DNA from 2 places in the Psychrobacillus sp. FSL K6-4615 genome. Region 2 is predicted to be linked to the other one. Evidence: predicted binding sites of a transcription regulator. Region 2 holds the regulator's gene; the other holds the start of a gene.
The links. The regulator NrdR, encoded in region 2, represses ribonucleotide reductase genes. The targets are predictions, from matches to a motif close to AACACNATATATNGTGTT.

Region 1: MKX53_RS10240 (vitamin B12-dependent ribonucleotide reductase) is a predicted target of NrdR. The motif match lies at 5,057-5,074, and genes of this name have one in related genera.

What each region holds. Positions count from the first base shown of each region.
Region 1 is NZ_JBBOYQ010000001.1:2,063,850-2,074,658, reverse strand. Features, by position in the region: gene gcvPB (aminomethyl-transferring glycine dehydrogenase subunit GcvPB) at 1-529, shown strand, start outside; gene pnuC (nicotinamide riboside transporter PnuC) at 1,042-1,764, shown strand; gene MKX53_RS10260 (ribosomal maturation YjgA family protein) at 1,859-2,272, opposite strand; gene MKX53_RS10255 (ATP-binding protein) at 2,284-3,558, opposite strand; gene MKX53_RS10250 (rhodanese-like domain-containing protein) at 3,623-4,006, opposite strand; gene MKX53_RS10245 (lipoate--protein ligase family protein) at 4,109-4,945, shown strand; gene MKX53_RS10240 (vitamin B12-dependent ribonucleotide reductase) at 5,106-7,667, shown strand; gene MKX53_RS10235 (hypothetical protein) at 7,853-8,275, shown strand; gene MKX53_RS10230 (M24 family metallopeptidase) at 8,349-9,410, shown strand; gene efp (elongation factor P) at 9,426-9,986, shown strand; partial or broken gene MKX53_RS10220 (GNAT family N-acetyltransferase) at 10,138-10,728, opposite strand.
Region 2 is NZ_JBBOYQ010000001.1:2,324,015-2,334,823, forward strand. Features, by position in the region: gene MKX53_RS11565 (tetratricopeptide repeat protein) at 318-860, shown strand; gene MKX53_RS11570 (DUF4362 domain-containing protein) at 1,022-1,471, opposite strand; gene MKX53_RS11575 (DUF1294 domain-containing protein) at 1,802-2,086, opposite strand; gene rplT (50S ribosomal protein L20) at 2,147-2,506, opposite strand; gene rpmI (50S ribosomal protein L35) at 2,533-2,733, opposite strand; gene infC (translation initiation factor IF-3) at 2,763-3,284, opposite strand; gene thrS (threonine--tRNA ligase) at 3,583-5,508, opposite strand; gene dnaI (primosomal protein DnaI) at 5,948-6,886, opposite strand; gene MKX53_RS11605 (replication initiation and membrane attachment family protein) at 6,896-8,251, opposite strand; gene nrdR (transcriptional regulator NrdR) at 8,302-8,766, opposite strand; gene speD (adenosylmethionine decarboxylase) at 8,888-9,271, opposite strand; gene MKX53_RS11620 (glyceraldehyde-3-phosphate dehydrogenase) at 9,471-10,475, opposite strand.

The sequences.
Region 1 (10,809 bases), 260 kb from region 2:
TACATTTGACTATAATCGTCCGCAAACAATTGGAAGAGTTAAACCATTCTACGGAAACTTCGGTATAAATGTTCGTGCCTATACGTATATTCGTTCAATGGGTCCTGATGGTCTTAAAGCTGTAACAGAGTACGCTGTATTGAATGCAAACTATATGATGAGACGATTAGAGGGACATTTCGATCTGCCTTATAACCGCCATTGTAAGCATGAATTCGTACTAAGTGGTCGTCGCCAAAAGAAACTGGGCGTTCGTACGCTAGATATGGCCAAACGTTTGCTTGACTTTGGTTATCATCCACCTACAATCTACTTCCCATTGAATGTAGAAGAGGGTATGATGATCGAGCCAACAGAAACGGAGTCAAAAGAAACTTTGGATGCATTCTGTGATGCAATGATTCAAATTGCAAAAGAAGTAGAAGAAAATCCAGAAATCGTTCAAAATGCTCCTCATACTACAGTTATTAACCGTTTAGATGAAACAAAAGCTGCGCGTAAGCCGGTATTAAGATATATAAAAGCATAACAGAAAAAGGGTGTGATTCTTCCAGGATCACACCCTTTTAGTTGTATCTATTAGTACTTTCAATTGCTGATAAAACACTTAATATGTTTCTAACTATCACCCCCAACCTATATTGTCTCCGGCTTTTCTTATCGAGCATGTAAATGTATTCCTTTGAAGGACATACTACTCTATTAAAATATAAAATTCTTATTGTAACTTTGTGTCCATATACGTATACTATACCTGTAAACTAAAAACTTTACAGGTGTAAAGACAACAATGGTTGATTAGTAATGAAAGAAAAACGATAGCCTCAACTTCTGAGGGTAGTTGGGTTCGTTTATATTCATGTTGGTCCTAATCGATGTCGGTATCTCTTGTTCTTTATTTAAGTCCTAGTATTGGGTTAATGCTAGAGAAAGAAGAGTATGCTTGCTTTTTAGCCTATAAAGTATTAGTTTCGCTTCCGAGTATTCTACGACTTTTACAAGTAGGTATCAGCGGCAAATTTAAACTTTTTGGAGGGTACGATGAAAAACTGGACGAAATTTGAGCTAGCTTGGCTAGGAGTCTTTACTTTAGTAAATATTTATTTGTTTTTTGCATGGGGTGACTCGTTGCTCGGTTTGATTAGCTCTCTGACAGGGATGCTATGCGTTGTTCTAGTAGCGAAAGGGAAAATCAGTAATTATTACTTTGGGATTGTCCAAACTGGAACATATGCATACATATCCTATACATACGGATTATATGGAGAAGCGATGTTAAATGGATTGTTTTACTTTCCGTTGCAGTTTGTTGGAATTTACTTGTGGAATAAAAATAAAGTTGATCAGTCAACAACTGGAGAGGATGTTAAAGTAAAGACTTTAACCAAAATACAGTGGATTCAGTTAATTGTAATTGCTGTTATAACTTCGGTTCTTTATGCATACTTCTTGCATTTAATTGGAGGTCAACAGATAAGAATTGATTCAGTTGCTGTCGTGTTATCCATTATTGCTCAAATTTTGATGATTAAACGATATGCGGAACAGTGGGTGCTATGGATTGTCGTCAACGGATTATCCATTGTATTATGGGCTATTACATTATTGCAATCAGGTGGAAACGATTGGTCGATGTTAGTGATGTGGACCGCATTTCTCGTTAACTCAATATACGGATATGTAAATTGGATAAAAATGAGCAAAGAACAAGACGACGTGGGGGGATTAATCGAAAGCGAAAGCAAACTTATATTGGAGGGGTAATATTATTCATCATAAAAAGGCTTGTCAATTAATAACTGGCAAGCTTTTTTTAGGTTATCCTAAAAACTTTTCAGCACCTTTAATCGGGGTATACCTAGTGTTTTTGAGCAATAATAGGATAAATCCATTTATCCACTACAAAAGCTATAAAAATACCAATACAATACCGTAGTAGATCTTTTCCAAGAAAACCTTTACCGAGTATTAGAGCACCCAGCAAAGTATCACGTATTGTATTAATCCAATTTGCTTGATACAGCTGACTAAATTCAACTATAAAACAAAAAATAACACTTAGATATAATGCTGCATACTTACTTCTGTGTACAAAGAAAAACCGAAAAAGAAAATACACCATCATTGCCCATACTGTATCACCGGCATGACTTTGGATAAAAGGAGGCAACGTATTAAAATATCTACTACTCAACCCAAGGGCAATAGTGAGTATAACCGCAATTACGTAAAAAATCCTTTTCGGTTCATTGGTAAAATGCAAATTTATCACTCAGTTCTTCATTAGTAGTTAAATCCAATAGAGTTTTCATCATTTTCCCAGTTGTTTTTATTTGATCGATTATTTTGCTTTGTTAGTTCTTCTATTCTCTTCTCGTAATCCAAGTTCCCATCATAGTGCCAGTTTAGCGCAACGGACATATATAGTTCGTTTAACTGGGACATAGACAGCCCTTTAGAAAGCTTGGCCATCTCTTTCACTTGGTCGTCAGAGAGTATTCCTTTGATATCTAGTTTGCGTAAATAATCTTGTCGAACTTTTGCTGTTGGAGAAGGAATTTCATACGCTCGGTCAAAACGACCAGCACGGTTAATAAGCGCAGGATCAATTTTTTGAGGGTAATTGGTTGTCCCTATGATAAATAGTCCTTCTCTGGATTGGGCACCGTCTAGGGTGTTTAAAAAGACTGAACGAGTATATTCAGGCATGGAATCTATATCTTCAATAACTAAAATAGCAGGTGCTAGTCTTGTCACAATACCAAATACTTCTTGGATGGAATGACTACCCGTAAACTCTGTAATCTGCCAATAGACAACCGGTGCTTTCGTTGATCCAGTAATTGACTTTACTAAAGTTGTTTTACCATTACCAGGGGAGCCATAAAGAAGAATACCTCGCTTATAGGGAAGTCCATATTCTTTAAAGAAATACCCATCTTGTTTAAAAAATTCATCAATGGAACGAAAAATATCTTGTTTAATACTTTCTGCTAAAAGGACATCGTCTCTACTCACAGCTGCCTGCTCTCCATAATTTCTCCGTTGGACACCATTTTCTGTATCCACCAGATAAGTTACAGACTGCATTAACAATTGTCTTAGCTTTTCGTTAATTTCTTGTAAGAAACTCAAGGCTTGATCTACCGAAGTTGAAAAAAACTGATATTCTGGCCAGGTGTTTCCTCCAGAATAGTTAAATGCAAGAGTTAAGGCCACATTATATTGTGGAAAGAAAATAAGATTGTTTTCAAATGTTTCTACAACTTCTAATTTATTCTCAAAGCTTAATGGAGACTTACTAGAAATCTTACGCTGAGCCTTTGTTTCGAAAATAGAACATAGCACTTCGTATGGAAGTAAGCCTTTTCCCATCATATCTAACAAATTTCCCTCCAGTTGAAGAATAGAGTCGCCAATATCAATTACTTGCCAATCTCCTGTTGCCCGTTCATTCAACGTAGAAATAATTCGTCTTGAAACAATAGCAAAATCATCATAATTTGGGTGAGTGATTCTAAAATCTTCTAAATGAGAAAACAAAATGTGTTTTTGCATCTAAACCCTCCAGATTGTGTGGATGAAAGAAAAAAGGTTCCTCTGTTTAGAAGAACCTTATGTATTACTTAGATTTAACTTTACCTGTCCAAGCTTTGAACCCACCTTGGAGCTGGAATAACTGTGTATATCCTTTTTTCTTTAAAAACATTGCTGCACGCGCACTTCTTGCACCACTTTGATCATACAAGTACACGGGCTTGTCTGGACGAATTTCTTTATAACGCTGACGAAATTGAGTAGAAGGAACATTTCTTGCTCCTAAAATATGTCCACCATCAAATTCTTTTGGTTCACGCACATCAATCAGCTGTGCTTTACGGTAACCCTCAATAAATTGTTCTTGCGTGAGATTGGTTACAGTTTTCTTTAAACGATATGCCGAGATTCCAGCATAGACTAAAAAGGCAACAAGTATAGCGATAACGAAGTACAATAATTCTAACACGGTCTTTCCCCTCTCTATGTTTCCTATTCATTATAAAAGAAGTGCTAGATACAATTCAATCTATTTGATAAAATGATACACGTTGTGAAGGGAGAGATTAAGGTGGAAAAGACAAAATGGTACTTCATAAATTCTGGCCCCTGCAGTCCATCATACAATATGGCGTTGGACGAAGCCTTACTGGATTGGCATAGTGAGGGTCTTATTCCCCCGGTTATTAGATTTTACGAATGGAATCCAGCAACATTATCTATTGGGTATTTTCAAACTGTGGAAAAAGAGATTGATATAGAAGCAGTGAAAAGATTAGGGCTTGGTTTTGTGCGTAGACCTACAGGGGGAAGAGGGGTACTTCACGAACATGAACTTACATACAGCGTAATCGTTACAGAGAGTTATCCAAGTATGCCAGCAACTGTAACCGAAGCTTATCGTGTTATTAGTGAGGGTTTACTGCTAGGATTTCAAAATCTTGGTTTAAACGCTTATTTTTCTGTTCCGAATACAGACGAACAGAAAGAAAATTTAAAAAACCCAAAATCAGCAGTTTGTTTTGATGCACCAAGCTGGTACGAATTAGTCGTCGAAGGAAAGAAAGTTGCTGGTAGTGCACAAACAAGACAAAAAGGTGTTATTCTACAACATGGTGCAATATTACTTGATCTTGATGAAGATAAATTAATTCAAACGTTTAAATTCTCTTCAGAAGAGATAAGAGAGAAAGTGAGAAAAGGCCTATCTCAAAAAGCTGTCTCCATTAACAAAATAATATCAAAACCGGTAACAATGGAAGAATGTAAAATTGCTTTTAAAAAAGGATTTGCAGATGCCATGGAGATAGAATTGGTCGAATATAACTTAACGCAAGAACAGAAGAATTACGTAAGACAACTAGAAGTGACAAGATATGCTAATGATAAATGGAATTATAAAAAATAAAAGTAACAATGTCTTATAGTAAATTCGAAAACTAGGAGTTAGGGATTATATTAATTAATCCTGACTAGTTTCGCTTTACTCTTCAATATATTGTGTCGTATTATAAATGAAACTACTACATGTTGTGTCAATTGCAATTTGTAGAATGGAGGAAGAGTAAATGGTAACAACTAAAAATGAAACGAACCTTACTTTAAATGTTGAAGCATTAAACAAAGATATCCAATTATTTCCACAAGTGCATTCGATTACAGAAGATATGACACTTACACATAAAGGTGTGTCAAGACTTGTCATGATCGATCGTTATTCCTTTAAGGATACGGAAAAGAAAACGTTAAAGGCAGGAGACTTTGTTGTTCTAACAGTTAAAGAAGATCCTAAATTTCCAGCGCGTGGCCTAGGGTATATCGTTTCGATTAACGAACAAGCGAAAACAGCTGAAGTGCAAATCGAGGAAGATTACCGAAGTGCGATTGACGATGCTGCCAAGATCGAATCTGGAATTATTACTCGTCCTTTAAGCGTGATTGAAAAACCTCTTGAAGTATATTACGAGCAAATTGCCAAAAGAAACGCGACAGGACTTGCGTCTGTAGAAAAAACAGAAGCAAAACGGGAAGAATGGTTTGAGAAATTCTACCAACAACTAGTTTCTTTAAAATTCATCCCAGCTGGACGAGTACTATATGGTGCAGGAACGGGAACAGATGTTACTTATTTTAATTGTTATGTGATGCCATTCGTTGCAGATTCGCGTGAAGGGATTAGTGACCACCGCAAACAAGTTATGGAAATTATGAGTCGTGGTGGTGGAGTTGGTACAAACGGTTCTACTCTAAGACCAAGAAATACGTTAGCTCGAGGAGTAAACGGAAAATCCTCTGGTTCTGTTTCATGGTTAGACGATATCGCTAAACTAACTCATCTTGTCGAACAAGGTGGTTCCCGCAGAGGTGCACAAATGATCATGCTAGCAGATTGGCACCCTGATATTGCGGAATTTATAATCTCTAAAATGCAAAACCCTCGTATTTTACGTTTCTTGATTGAAAACACAAATGATGAAACGATCAAACAACTCGCGAAGGACAAGCTTAAATTCAAACCACTTACTGTTCAGGAAGAAGCGATGTATCAAGGGATTATCAATTACAAAGCTATTCCAGGTCTAGGTGGATTTAATGCAGATATCATTCGTGATGCAGAAACAAAATTACGTGATGGCGGAACTTATTCCGTTCATAATTCTGAGTTTTTAACTGGTGCAAACATCTCCGTGACGCTGACGGATGACTTTATGAAAGCAGTAGAAGAAGACAGCGACTTTGACTTGCGTTTCCCGGCAACTGAAGCTTATTCTCCAGAAGAAATGGATTTCTACAACGAAAATTGGCATAAAATTGGCGATGTTCGTGAGTGGGAAAGAATGGGCTATGAGGTTCGAACTTATCGTACAGTAAAAGCGAAAGATCTTTGGAATTTGATCAATATTTGTGCTACTTATTCTGCAGAACCAGGTGTTTTCTTCATCGATAATGCAAATGAAAAAACGAATGCTACAGCATATGGACAAAAAGTTGTCGCTACTAATCCTTGTGGAGAGCAACCACTTGCACCATATTCTGTATGTAACTTGGCTGCTGTGAATTTAGCACAATTTGCAAACAAAGAAACTAAGACTGTGGACTATGAAGCGTTGAAAGAAACAGTAAGTGTTGGTGTACGTATGCAAGATAATGTTATCGATGCAACTCCATACTTCTTAGAAGAAAACAAAGTACAAGCACTTGGTGAAAGACGTATAGGCTTAGGTGTTATGGGTCTTGCCGACTTGTTAATCTATTGTGAAAAAGAGTATGGTTCAGATGAAGGTAATGTTTTAGTAGATGAAATCTTTAAAACAATTGCGATTGCAGCATATGAAACATCAGCAGAACTTGCTGTAGAACGCGGAAGCTTCCCATTCTTAACTGGTGAGACAGAAGAGGAAACTAATCGCTTGCGTAAGGCATTTACGGAAACAGGATTTATGAGTTCAATGCCAGAAGACATTCGAAATTCTATTTTAGAGAATGGTGTTCGAAATTCTCATTTGTTAACAGTCGCACCTACAGGTTCAACTGGAACAATGGTTGGTGTTTCTACTGGACTTGAGCCGTATTATTCCTTCACTTACTATAGAAGTGGTCGTTTAGGTAAATTTATAGAAGTGAAAGCAGACATTGTGCAAGAATATTTAGGTAAAAATGAATCTGCTGAAGAAGAAAATCTCCCAGAATGGTTTGTTACTGCGATGGAACTTGCTCCTGAAGCTCATGCAGATGTGCAATGTATCATTCAACGTTGGATTGACAGTTCTATTTCTAAAACGGTTAACGCACCACGTGGATATACGGTTGAACAGGTTGAAGGAGTGTACGAGCGTTTATATCGTGGTGGAGCTAAGGGTGGTACTGTGTATGTCGATGGAAGTCGCGACTCACAAGTTCTGACGTTAAAAGCAGAGGAAAATACATTAGAAGATCATCCAAAAGAAGAAAGAGTAGAAAAAAGACATGTAGTTTTAATAGATACGATTCAAGATTTACGCTCAACCAATGTAACGATTGGTTCAGAAGTTGGAAATACATGTCCTGTTTGTCGTAAAGGTACTGTGGAAGAAATGGGTGGATGTAACACATGTACCAATTGCAATGCTCAACTAAAATGTGGGCTGTAAAGTACAAAACCAATAACAAATTTCACGTGTACTAAGATATGATCGTTCCATGGATCTCATATTTTCCTATAATAATTCTAAAGCACAAGCTGATAAGTTCTCTTATCACTTGTGCTTTTATTTTGTTGCAATGTTTAATTACTAGCTCTTTCGCTTAAACTATAGGAAAAACAAAGGAGATTTACATGAAAGGATTATCGATTATTACTAGTATGGTTGCGGCAATTGGAACGACCATTCTATTTAAAATGTTGGATTATTTTCAATTCATCAAGTGGAATCCTATCGGATATACGAAAACTTTTCTCTTTTTAAAAGGGACCAATGTATATTTGAAATGGATTATTTTATTTTTAGTCATTTGGGGAATTTGTTTTCTTCTATACTATTTAGGATTATTATTTATTAAAATTCCAGTTTCCATCACTAGTTTTACTATAGGCCTCATCATTGCGATTGTACTTGAATGGATTATTTTAGATGCAGATTCAATAGAGAAAACGATAAAAAAAATATCGATCCCTTTTATCTGTATAGTTATAGTAGCTGTTCGTTTCATCATGGAATCGGCGATATTTCACTACAAAGATAATCCTCTAGAAAAATGAAAAATTTACCGCCCTCACTTACTATGATAAAATATACAAAGAAGTAATATAGAAAATGAGATGAGGGCTAAAAATGAAACTTAGTAAATTACGTGCAGCACTTGAAGAAAATGGAGTAGACGCTCTGTTAATTACGAATGGTCATAGCATCCGCTACATGACAGGATTCACTGGAACAGCTGGTGTCACAATAATTTCTAAAACAGATGCAGTGTTTATAACAGATTTTCGTTACACAGAGCAAGCCGCGAGTCAGATTAAAGATTTTCGTATAGTACAACATAAGAAAACAATGATGGAAGAAATTGCTACACAAGTAACAGATATGGGGATCAACTCATTAGGATTTGAAAAAAATGATGTGACGTATAGCGATTATGAACTATACAAGCAAGCTGTACAAGTCGATTTAGTGCCACTTTCAGGCCTTGTTGAAAAAATTCGCTTGATTAAGACGGACGAAGAGATTAGTATAATAAAGGCAGCTTGTCGTATTGCTGATGAAGCATATGAGCATATCGTTACTTACATAAAACCAGGTATGACTGAGCTTGAAGTATCGAATGAATTAGAATTTTTCATGCGCAAAAAAGGAGCAACTTCTTCTTCCTTTGATACAATAGTAGCTTCTGGAACACGTTCAGCACTTCCGCATGGTGTTGCTACGGATAAAGTCATTGAAAATGGAGATTTTGTCACATTAGACTTCGGTGCATTATACAATGGGTATATTTCGGATACGACACGTACGTTGGCAGTCGGGGAACCAAGTGATCAATTAAAAGAAATCTATCAAGTAGTCCTTGATTCTCAACTATTAGCTTTAGAAAAAGTTAAACCAGGAATGACTGGTAAAGAAGCAGACGCTATCGCTCGAGATTATATTGCTTCAAAAGGTTACGGGGAAGCATTTGGTCATTCGTTGGGTCATGGGATTGGTTTAGAAGTGCATGAGGGTCCTGGATTGTCATTCCGTTCCGATATCGTTTTGGAGCCAGGTATGGTTATCACGATTGAACCTGGTATTTATCTGCCGAATATTGGTGGAGTAAGAATTGAAGATGATGCTCTTGTGACAGAGAATGGTTTAGAGAAGCTAACGCATTCAACAAAAGAATTACTAATCTTATCTTAATTTGGAGGAAAAATAATGATTTCAGTAAATGATTTTAAAACAGGCTTAACAATTTTAGTGGATGGTGTATTATATCGAGTGCTAGATTTCCAACATGTAAAACCTGGTAAAGGTGCAGCATTTGTACGTTCTAAGTTGAGAAATTTACGTAACGGTGCAGTAAACGAAAAAACTTTCCGCGCTGGAGAAAAAGTGGAAAAAGCACAAATTGATAACTTTAAAATGCAATATTTATATGCAAATGGTGATCAGCATGTATTTATGGATACTGAGTCTTACGAACAAATTGAGTTAAATGAAAACCAAATCGAGTATGAATTAAAATTCTTACGCGAAAACATGGAAATACATGTAATTCAATTCCAAGGGGAAACATTAGGAGTAGAATTGCCAAAATCAGTTGTTCTTGAAGTAACGGAAACAGAGCCAGGTATCAAAGGAGATACGTCAGGCGGCGGTTCTAAAACTGCTAGTCTTGAAACTGGTTTAGTAGTAACGGTTCCATTGTTTATCAATGTTGGCGATAAGCTAATCATCAATACAGATGAAGGTTCATACGTATCAAGAGCTCAATAAATTAAAACTATATTCGATGAAGGGTCTCACATTTGTGAGGCTCTTTTTTTTTTTTTTTACAAAAAAATAGCATTGAAATATAAGTAAAAATGAGCTAAGAAAAAGGCTTTACTTCTTATTGAAGTAAAGCACGACAGTAGTTGCACAAACACTATTTAATTTTAAGGTATTTTTCATAACAAACACATTCATGAATTCGTTGGCTAGATGTTTTAAACTGTTCCATTTCGTCTCCTACATAATGTGCAAATGCATTGACTAAATGGAGTTTAGGAATGTTACTTTGAATTTTATTTTTCATTTCTTATCCTTCCAAGTAAATATGGTAGTATGAATGCACGTTAAGGAACAACATTTTTTCATACCAGTTCCGTACACATGGGTCATCTCTAGTCCAAGCTTCAAAACGATTTAGACCGATATTAATTGCTTGCTTTTCCGCTGCATGAAGTAGTTTCTCGCCAATTCCTTGTCGATAATAATCTGGATGAACAGCAATATGCCAAATCATTCCTCCTAAACCTTCTCCTCTTGAACAAACGGTCTTTTCTTCCTTTTCATACTCAACGTCAATGAGTCCAACAATTTGTCCGTTTAATTCTGCAACTAATTCAATTGCAGGATTTTCATAGCTTTTCTTTTTGTTTAAAACATTATCAAAATAAGCTGTATGCAAAAATGATAGTACTCTACATCGAAGCCAACCTATTTCATCAGAATCTTTATATGCACGAATGATCAACTAATATATTCTCCCCTTCATACCAAATTTAAGAATTTGTTTGTTTAAGTTAACATCAATACCTCTTAAATAATTCGACTA
Region 2 (10,809 bases):
GATGTGTGCTTGCCCCTACGCAAGAGCCTTCAGGGTATGACTTGTATGACTTACCTCTGTGAAAATTCTATAACTCCTTTGCAGAATCATCAGTCCTCTCTTAGATAACTGACAATTCCAAAAACTAATTGACGTATGTTTCCATGAATATTACTATAAAGAGGAACCTAGTGTTCATTCCTGATTTCTAAGGAGGATTAAAAGATAATGGTACTGTTTTTACAAAATTACTTTCAAAATTAGTAAATTCCCCGAGAGTATTGTGTTTATAATGTTACTTTGCCATTTGCAATACTACATTTGAGGGAGTTTTAAAAATGAATGATAAAATAATGAATAATACGGATAAAACAAATCTGCAATTGCTTTTAGACAATGCAATTGAATTGCGTGAAGAAGGACGCGCTAAGCAAGACCAAGACATTCTGAAAGAAGCACGTACTCTACTTTTAGAAATGGTCGCTACCTATCCAGATCACGCTGAAGTCAACTATCAGACGGGCATTGTTCATGATAACTCTGGATATTCGAAGGAAGCTATCCCCTATTATGTAAGGGCTCTCGAGCTAGGTCTCACAAAACAAGATCTTCAAAGATGTTTACTAGGTCTTGGCAGTACCTACCGAGCTTTGGGGTACTATCCAGAAGCAATTGAAACTTTAGGACGAGGTGTGACAGAGTTTCCCGAACATCGCGGACTACAAATTTTTTACTCAATGGCTCTATACAATTCCAAAAACTATAAACAAGCAATGGAGATTGCTTTGACTAACTTGATGGAAACAACGTCTGATGAAAATCTTCAGTACTTTAAAAGAGGAATTTCCTACTATGCTCAACACCTTGATGAAACCTGGTGATAATTGAAAATTATTAAGCCACAGATTCTAATTCGTTCTCTTTTAAGATTGTTAAATAACCTATTTTAATGCAATTAAAACGCAGTAATTCGTGAATGAATTCCTGCGTTTATTTATTTATAAAAAGTGTTTTATAAGAGGTGTTTTCGATTTTGTAATAGTCAATGCTCGTGGTCCTCTACTTGTTCCTTCATGACACTTAAGATTGTGAAGCTTTCAACGGGGGGATCTTGCTGACACCCTTCCAGTGTATAGGTGAATAATTGCTGTCCCTCCTCTGATACTAGCTCCGCACAGGTTATGTTCACTTTAGCAGGGTTGTCTCCCCGATCCTTATTTTTTGAACGATCAATTTCCAAATCGAATATAGATCCGTCGAAAGTTAAATTGTACAATGTTGGGTCTCCTTCCAGCGTATAATTGGTAATCCTTACGGAGGCCCCTTCTTTCGCTTCGATGTTGTCCAAGAATCGTTCAAAGCGCGGGAAATTGTAAACAGGTCCATGCATATTAATGACATCGCCGTTTTTAACCGCTGTTTCGCTATCATAGGAACAAGCGGATAGTATACATGTTCCGAGAAACAGTAGTAGATACAAAAGTTTTCGCATTTTAATCCTCCCATGGTATCCATGATATATCACCTTCAATGTATGCGCTAAACCATGAATCTATCCCGTAGCAATGCATAAAAAACATTTCAGAAGACGGTTTTTATGTTACCTTCCGCAAAATGTCATATACTGTTCACAGACAAAATAACATCATTCTACGCTTCTTTGGTACTATTGGCATCATTGTCGGCTTATTCACACCATAAAAAACCGCCATGAACCGTGGCCATCCTTCATTTTCAATAAGCTCTTAAAGGTCATTTAATTAGTGGCGTTCAACACAGTTCTGTCTGCTCAGCGGAAACCAGTGCAAAAAAAAGACAGCCTCTATGCAATGATAGAGCTGTCTGTTGTGAATATGTAAAATATTAAAAATGCATATAAAATCAGTAGCATCAAAAAGCCTACTCGAAAATTTGTATGCTTCGTTTTATGGCGAAATAATTGCATTCCAACATACGCACCGATTCCTCCACCCATAATTGCAAGTGTCCAAAGGGTTTTTTCTGATATACGTTGGCCATGTTTTTTTGCCTGTGATTTGTCGTAACCCATTACAAAAAAAGCAATAATGGACATGATTAATATGAAAACAAGAATAACATTTGTCATATTTTCTGCTCCCTGTACAAAAAAAGCTGATAGAATCTCTATCAGCTTTTTTAACTTAAATTATTTTGCGATTGCTTTTTTAGCTAAATCTGCAAGTTGTGTAAATGCTTGAGTATCAGTTACTGCAAGATCCGCTAACATTTTACGGTTAACTTCGATTTCAGCTAACTTCAATCCGTGCATTAAACGGCTATAAGAAAGACCGTTCATACGTGCTGCCGCATTGATACGTGTAATCCATAATCTACGGAAATCACGTTTTTTGTTACGACGATCACGGTATGCATACATGAATGATTTCATTACTGCTTGGTTAGCAACTTTGTATAATGTATGTTTAGAACCGTAATAACCTTTTGCTAATTTTATAATTTTTTTACGACGATTTTTAGTTACTGGTGTGCTTTTTACGCGTGGCATGATTCATTACCTCCTGCTATCTGTTATTATTTCATGTAAGTTAATAAAGTTTTGATACGTTTGTAATCGCCTGAAGATGCTACTTTAGATTTACGTAGTTTACGTTTAGCTTTAGTAGACTTGTTAGCGAATAAGTGGCTTCCAAAAGCACGGTCATGTACTAATTTTCCAGTTCCGGTTTTTTTGAAACGCTTTGCAGCTCCACGGTGAGTTTTCATTTTCGGCATGTCGAATTCCTCCTAAACAATTGTACTCTTTATTGTTTCTCGTTTTTTGGTGCAAGCACTAAAAACATACTACGGCCATCCATTTTCGGTTTTGACTCGACAGTGGATACTTCCGTACAAGCTTCTGCAAATCTATCTAAAACTCGTTGTCCAATCTCTTTATGAGTGATGGCACGGCCTTTAAAGCGGATAGAAGCTTTCACTTTATCTCCTTTTTCAAGGAACTTTATCGCGTTTTTCAATTTCGTTTGGAAATCATGTTCATCTATTGTTGGGCTCAAACGAACCTCTTTCATTATGATGATTTTTTGATTTTTACGAACTTCACGATCTTTCTTTTGCTGCTCAAATTTGAATTTACCATAGTCCATGATACGAGCGACCGGCGGCTTGGCTTGAGGAGCCACAAGGACAAGATCCAAATTTACACGACCTGCAATTTCAAGTGCTTCGTTACGTGTTTTTAATCCTAATTGATCGCCGTTCTGATCAATAACTCGTATTTCGCGTGCTCGAATGCCATCGTTTACATACATGTCTTTGCTAATAATGATCCACCTCCAAATAGTGTCGCGAATACATGGTTTGGGCATAAAGTTCATAAAAACGAACTAGTTACACCGTTTTGATCCATAAAAAAAGCAGACAGACATATGTTGTATGTCTGCCCGCCGATATGAGTACATGTAGAAAACTACATGTTACAGTCGATCACATGCTTACCAGTCAACAACACTTGTAGGTGTCAAACAGGTGAGAAGCGGGCAGCCTCTTCTTATACCGCAAACTTGTATTCAATAACCTTAATAACTATAGCATGTTGATACATTCATGTCAACACTAAATCTATTAATGTGCTACTTCTTCTTTCAAACGTTCTAAGAACTCCGCAAATGGAATACTTTCTGACTGTTGTTCTCCGTATTTACGAACGTTAACATTACCAGCTTCTAGCTCTTTATCTCCTAGTACAAGCATATACGGTATTTTTTGCATTTGAGCCTCGCGAATCTTGTAGCCTAGCTTTTCTTCACGGTCATCCATCTCAACACGGAGACCTGCAGCTACTAGTTGCTCTTCGATTTGTTTTGCAAATTCAAAATGCACTTCATTGGAAACAGGTATGATTTCTACTTGAACAGGAGCCAACCAAGTTGGGAATGCACCTTTATACTCTTCAATTAGGAATGCCACAAAGCGTTCCATTGTCGAAACTACTCCGCGGTGAATAACAACGGGACGGTGATGCTTGCCATCTTCTCCAATGTAATTTAAGTCAAAGCGCTCTGGTAATAAGAAATCTAGTTGAACAGTTGATAAAGTTTCCTCTTTACCAATAGCAGTTTTTACTTGAACATCTAATTTGGGACCGTAGAATGCTGCTTCATCTTCAGCTTCAAAATAATCTAAACCAAGCTCGTCCATTGCTTCTTTTAACATATTTTGTGCTTTTTCCCACATCTCATCATTATCAAAGTATTTCTCTTTGTTTTGAGGATCACGATAAGAAAGGCGGAAGGAATAGTCTTCTAAGTTAAAGTCTTTATAAACTGAAATAATTAATTCCACGACTTTTTGGAATTCTGATTTAATTTGGTCTGGACGTACAAATAAATGTGCATCATTCAAAGTCATACCACGAACACGTTGTAGGCCTGATACGGCACCTGACATTTCATAACGATGCATAGTTCCTAATTCGGCAATACGCAACGGAAGGTTTCTGTAAGAATGCATTCCGCTTTTGAACACCATCATATGATGTGGACAGTTCATCGGACGTAGCACTAATGTTTCATTATCCATTTCCATCGGTGGGAACATAGAATCTTGGTAATGATCCCAGTGACCAGAAGTTTCATAAAGCTCTTTCGAACCTAATACGGGTGTATATACATGTTTATAGCCAAGTTTTAACTCTTTGTCTACAATATAACGCTCAATAACACGACGGATAGTAGCTCCGTTTGGTAACCAAAGTGGAAGACCTTGACCAACTTTTTGTGAAGTTGTAAATAATTCTAGTTCTTTCCCAATTTTACGGTGATCACGTTCTTTTGCTTCTTCTAGCATATTTAAATGATGTGTTAGCTCTTCTTTTTTAAAGAATGCTGTACCATAAATACGTTGAAGCATTTTGTTATCACTATTTCCACGCCAATATGCACCAGCAATACTTAATAGCTTGAACTCCTTAAGCTTACCTGTTGACGGCACGTGAACACCACGGCAAAGGTCAAAGAAATCTCCTTGCTCATAAATAGAAACTTGTTCTCCCTCGGGGATTGCTTCTAAAAGTTCTACTTTGTATTCATCTTCTTTAAATTTGTCAAAAGCAACCTGACGAGATACATCATGACGAATGATTTCAATATTTTCATTAATAATTTTTTTCATTTCTTTTTCGATTAACGGTAGGTCTTCTGCAGTAATCGGTACTGGTGAATCAATATCATAGTAAAAACCATTTTCAATAACTGGCCCAATACCTAGTTTAACATCTTTGAAAAGGCGTTTAACTGCTTGCGCAAGTAAATGTGCCGAGCTATGGCGTAAGATTTCTAGCGCTTCGTCAGATTCAGGAGTAATGATTGAGATATCTCCATCCTCCATTATTGGTGATTTAAGATCGATTAGTACTCCACTAAGTTTTCCGGCAAGTGCTTTTTTACGCAATCCAGGACTGATCGATTGTGCTATTTCTTCTGTAGTTGTTGAAACAGGAAATTCCTTCACCGCTCCATCTGGAAACTTCAATTTAATAACTTCTGCCATTTTGAACACTCCTTTTATAATTAGAAAAGCGCAAGCGCCCGTTTTTAGCCCCAACAAGCACTGGAGCTATACATTGTGAAAACAACAAAAAAACCCCATCCCTAGAAAGGGACGAGGTTAAAGTCGTGGTTCCACCCTTCTTCTGTCTATCCATTACTTAAGAAGTAATGATGAATGAAATAGACGAAGCTCTGCATCGGCTAACGGGCCGGTGACCGGTAATTGCTATATAAATTCACAATCACTGCTCGGAGGTGGTAAATCGATTGCCGATACTTAAGAAGCTTACAGCCAAGGCTTCTCTCTCTTAAAAGTCGTACAAACTGATTGTTGTCCTCTTCTTTGCATTTTAACTATTCTTATGAAAATAATTATACGCCACAGAAAAATCAATTGCAAGATAGAATCAATTTTCGCCCTGCCGTCTCACTCTTTTTCATTAACTTTCTCTCCAATTTTTACCTTGAAGTGAGATTGGTGTCGTAAGTGCTTTAATCCGTTCCATAATTCGACCAGCTTTTACTACTTCCTTTTCCCCACGCTGTGTGAAAGATAAATGATGTTGTAATTCATCATAATTGAAGTTAGAAGACATAAAAGTTGGCAGTTGTTCCGACATTCGGTAATGCAGGATTGTCCCTAGTATTTCATCACGGGTCCAACTCGACATAATCTCCGCTCCAATGTCATCTAACATTAAAACAGGAGCACGTTTCACAAATTCAATCTTCTCAGCAAGTGAATGATCTTGAATCGCTTGTTTCATTTCTCTTAGAAATTCAGGTACATATACAACAACCGAATGAATATGTCTAGCGGCTAACTCATTTGCCAAAGCACCAAGTAAATAAGATTTCCCTACACCAAACTTCCCGTAAATATATAAACCTTTAGTTGGAAGTACGTTTGTACGCTCCCATTCATTCAAAAAGTCTTTAGCTGCACGAACAGCAACTACCCTACTGCCATCCTCTAAATCTACTCCGGCAAGCGTTGCTTCCATAACCTCTTTAGGCATATGAATACTGTCAATCATGGAAATAACTTTCTTACGCTCGTCTTCAATAATGCCTCGTTTACAACGAACAAAATTATTATCTATCAAATTTCGGTCAAGGACTAGTTTAGGTTCATACCCCTTCATGTAATTCTGACACTGATCTAGCGATGGACAAGAACCACAATCATGGGATTGAGAAATAAATTCATATAACTTACTCAAACTACGATCGACTATCTCTTTATTAATATCTGAGGCGTTCTCCTCTAGAAACTTTTGCACTCTCGTGTCTTCCAAAACTTCTTTTTTCATATCGTTAAGTCGTGTAGTAAATTCAGGAGATATAACTCTTTTTAAGGTTTCATTAATACGTTCCACTTTTGCCACCTACCTTTTCAGCATGCCTAGCTCTGCTAATAATTTTTGCCGTTCTTCATCAATATTTTGTATTCCATTTGTATTTTTACCAGTTGATTTTTTCGTTTCCCCATCTTTTTTATAAAACCAATCAGGCACTTTTTCCTCGCGAGTCGGTTTTTTAGTATATGTTTTTTGTGGAGAACCTTCATTTTTCCATTTTACATATTGTTCATGTTCGTTTCGAGCAAGCTCCATTGCTTCTTTGGCTGTTTTGACATTCTTCCTCATCCAATGAGAAGCAATTTTCTCTGCATAATTTTTCGTGAGTTTCATATCTGTACGTAGTAATACATATTGCAACAATACATTTACAACTCCAACTGGCATTTTAAAATGAGTAACAAAATGATTCGCCAACTGAACGTCTGCAAGAATTGGTTCTTTCCCATTCGCAATATCTTTTAATACAGATATCGGAGGTGTTGTTTCTAAATAATTTATTAACTCACCTTCTTTTGTTAAAGGCCCCGTAGGTTCAGAAAGTACAGTTTTTTTCTCAATCTTTTCAATAATAGGGGCTACTTTCGAAACAGTCAGCTTGTAATAATCTGCACACGCTTTCTTTAATCTCGCTTCGGATAAATGCAGATCGTCATCTAACGCTAGTATAACAACTTTTTGCATTTCCACAGGACTTAAATTATATAAAAAAGAGAGTTTTGCAATTACTTCTTTCGCTTCTATTGTCATCGCTGATTTAGGCACTAATTGTTCTGAAAGACCTTCTTGAAGTAACGAAAAGTCAAAGTCATTATAATAAAAAGGAACAGAAGACTTTCTTTCCTTCGATTCGAAATCTTCATCGTAAGATACAGTATTATTCATTTTAGTAGACGGTTTAAATACATCAACAAAAGTTCTAGAGACGTCCGTGAAACCATCATTCCAATTAGAATTTTGTATAAAACGATTACGTAGTTGTTTAAAGGCATTTTCTCCTACTTTATTGAGCAAAAACATAGAAAGTAATGGATCCTTTAAAAATGACTCAGCATCTAATGGTGCTGCAAGTTCATAATGGAATACACTTCCATCCTCCATTGTTTTTTTCCAAGTACGGAGAAGACCAATTGCTTCCAGAGCAAGACGGGCCTGAAAAATTTTCCCTATTGGCATTCCAAGGACATTCATCAGTTGATAATGTGACCATCGCTCTTTATCATTATGTTCTCCGTCTGCCCAAAGTGTTAAATACAAACTTATGCTTTCTGCTCCAACTAACGGTTGATAAAACAAAGTTAACAATTGCCGATCATAATCTGATAAAGAATATGGTAAGCGAATCATATACAAATCTGCTGGCTGTAGTTCTTTATATAACATCGACAATTGTATCTACTCCTTTATATTGATAAGTATTAAAATAATTCTATTTATAAGGAAGGGTTTTTCTTTAAAATTTCCTTTAACTCATCGATAAATACATTTATATCTTTAAATTGGCGATAGACGGAAGCAAAACGAACATAAGCTACTTCATCTACTTCTGCTAGCTGGTCCATGACAATCTCTCCGACGTCCTCTGACCTAACTTCTGCATTTCCCATTCTTCGCAATTCTTTTTCTATAGAGAAAACAATATTTTCTAGTCGTTCTAACTCCACAGGTCTCTTTTCACATGCACGAATTAGCCCACGCAATACTTTTTCTCGACTGAACTCTTCTCGAGAACCATCTTTTTTAATAACGATTAATGGTGTCTCTTCTACTTTTTCGAATGTGGTAAAACGAAATCCACATTCTTCGCACTCTCTTCTTCTTCGGATTGCCTTATTGTCATCCACAGGACGAGAATCGACAACTTTTGTGCCATTGTATTGACAAGTTGGGCATCTCATATAGATCTCTCCTAATTCTTCACGGTATTTTTATGTATGTATCTATTATAACAATATTCTTCTATAAAATCGAAAAAGCAGAGGAATCACTCCTCTGCTCACTCAGTCAGGTATAAATTTATTACGCTTGAACTGTCAAACGTGATGCAGGCTTTTTAACTGGTCCCATACCACGTGGCATTTCTAACGTTTCGCGAATTCCAGCATTAAGAGCATCTGCAATATAGTTAGCTGCGATTGATGGATCCAAATCACCACATGTATACACATCAATGCTCGCATAACCATGCTCTGGAAAGCTGTGAATCGTTAAATGCGATTCGGAAATAATAACGACTCCACTTACACCTTGTGGCGCAAATTTGTGAAATGCAACTTCTCTAACTTCTGCACCAGATTTTAGTGCAGCATCAACAAATGTTTGTTCGATAAATTGCATATCGTTAAGTTTGTCGAAATCGCACTCCCATAGTTCTGCAATAATGTGACGTCCCATTGTTTCCAATGTCCGTTTCCCCCTTTGATAAGTTTATTTTTAACCTCAAAGTTGACTACCACGGGGGAAAGTTAGTCCAAAGAGGTCCTAACCCTTTAAGTAGTCGGTGTTCTAATAAAGTAACACGATTCTCATTATATGTTGTTTTACAGAATTATGCAAGAATTAATAAATCCTCTTTCTATCAGCTAGAAAGAGGATAAGATAATTACAGTGATAAAGCTACTTTTTTAGTTAGGTCCACTACTCTAGCTGAGTAACCCCACTCATTATCGTACCATGCAAGAACCTTCACTTTACGGTTACCAATAACCATAGTAGTTAACCCATCTACTGTAGTAGATAATGTAGAAGTATTAAAGTCGATTGATACTAGCGGATCCATCGTAATTCCTAAAATCCCTTGCATTGCCCCTTCAGATGCTTTTACAAAAGCATCATTTACTTCTTCAGCAGTAACATCCTTCTGTAAATCTACTACTAAATCTACTAAAGAGACATTCGGAGTCGGCACACGTAACGCCATACCATGAATTTTCCCTTGAAGCTCAGGCAACACAAGTGAAAGTGCTTTCGCAGCGCCAGTGGAAGTTGGAATGATTGATTGGCCACAAGCACGTGCACGTCTTAAATCTTTATGAGGATTATCGAGATTGTTCTGATCGTTTGTATATGCATGAACAGTCGTCATTAACCCATTTTCAATACCAAATGTATCATTTAATACTTTAACTACAGGTGCTAAGCAATTTGTAGTACAGCTAGCGTTTGAAATAATATGGTGAATCGATGAATCTAATTTATCATCGTTAACTCCCATAACAATTGTGGCATCTTCGTTTTTTGCAGGAGCTGTGATTATTACCTTTTTCGCACCAGCTTCGATATGTGCTTTAGCTTTTTCTCCATCATTAAATTTTCCAGTAGATTCAATTACAATATCCACGTTTAACTCTTTCCAAGGTAAATTTGCTGGATCTCGATCATCCACAATTTGAACACGCTGACCATCAATGATTAGTGCGTTTTCTGCTAATGAAATATCTCCAGTGAATGTACCATGTGTAGAATCATATTTAATAAGATGTGCCAACGTCTCTAATGGGTATCTCGCATTTATCGCTACCACATTTAAATCCTCTTGTGCTATTGCTTGACGAAAAACCATACGTCCGATACGTCCAAAACCATTAATCGCTACTGAAACTGTCATGTGAAAAGTCCTCCTGTAACTGTGTGATACTTAATTGTTTATAACCTTGAATTAGTATAACACATTTTCTTTATTGTGTAGCCCCTAAAGTATACATTATAAATGTTAGTATTTTCAAATAACTTTCGGTTGGTTACAGAACAGCTGAAGTTGGGAAAGTGAAAACCTGTTACTATAGTTTCCTGTTGGCTATGAATCGAATTATTTCTCTACTATTACCGAGTATTTTTAAAAGGCTGTTTATGACTAACGTCACAAACAGCCTTTCTTTTTTCGAAAATATGATGGCATTTATCTGTACGCAAATCCTCTTCAACAATACTATTTAGGAATA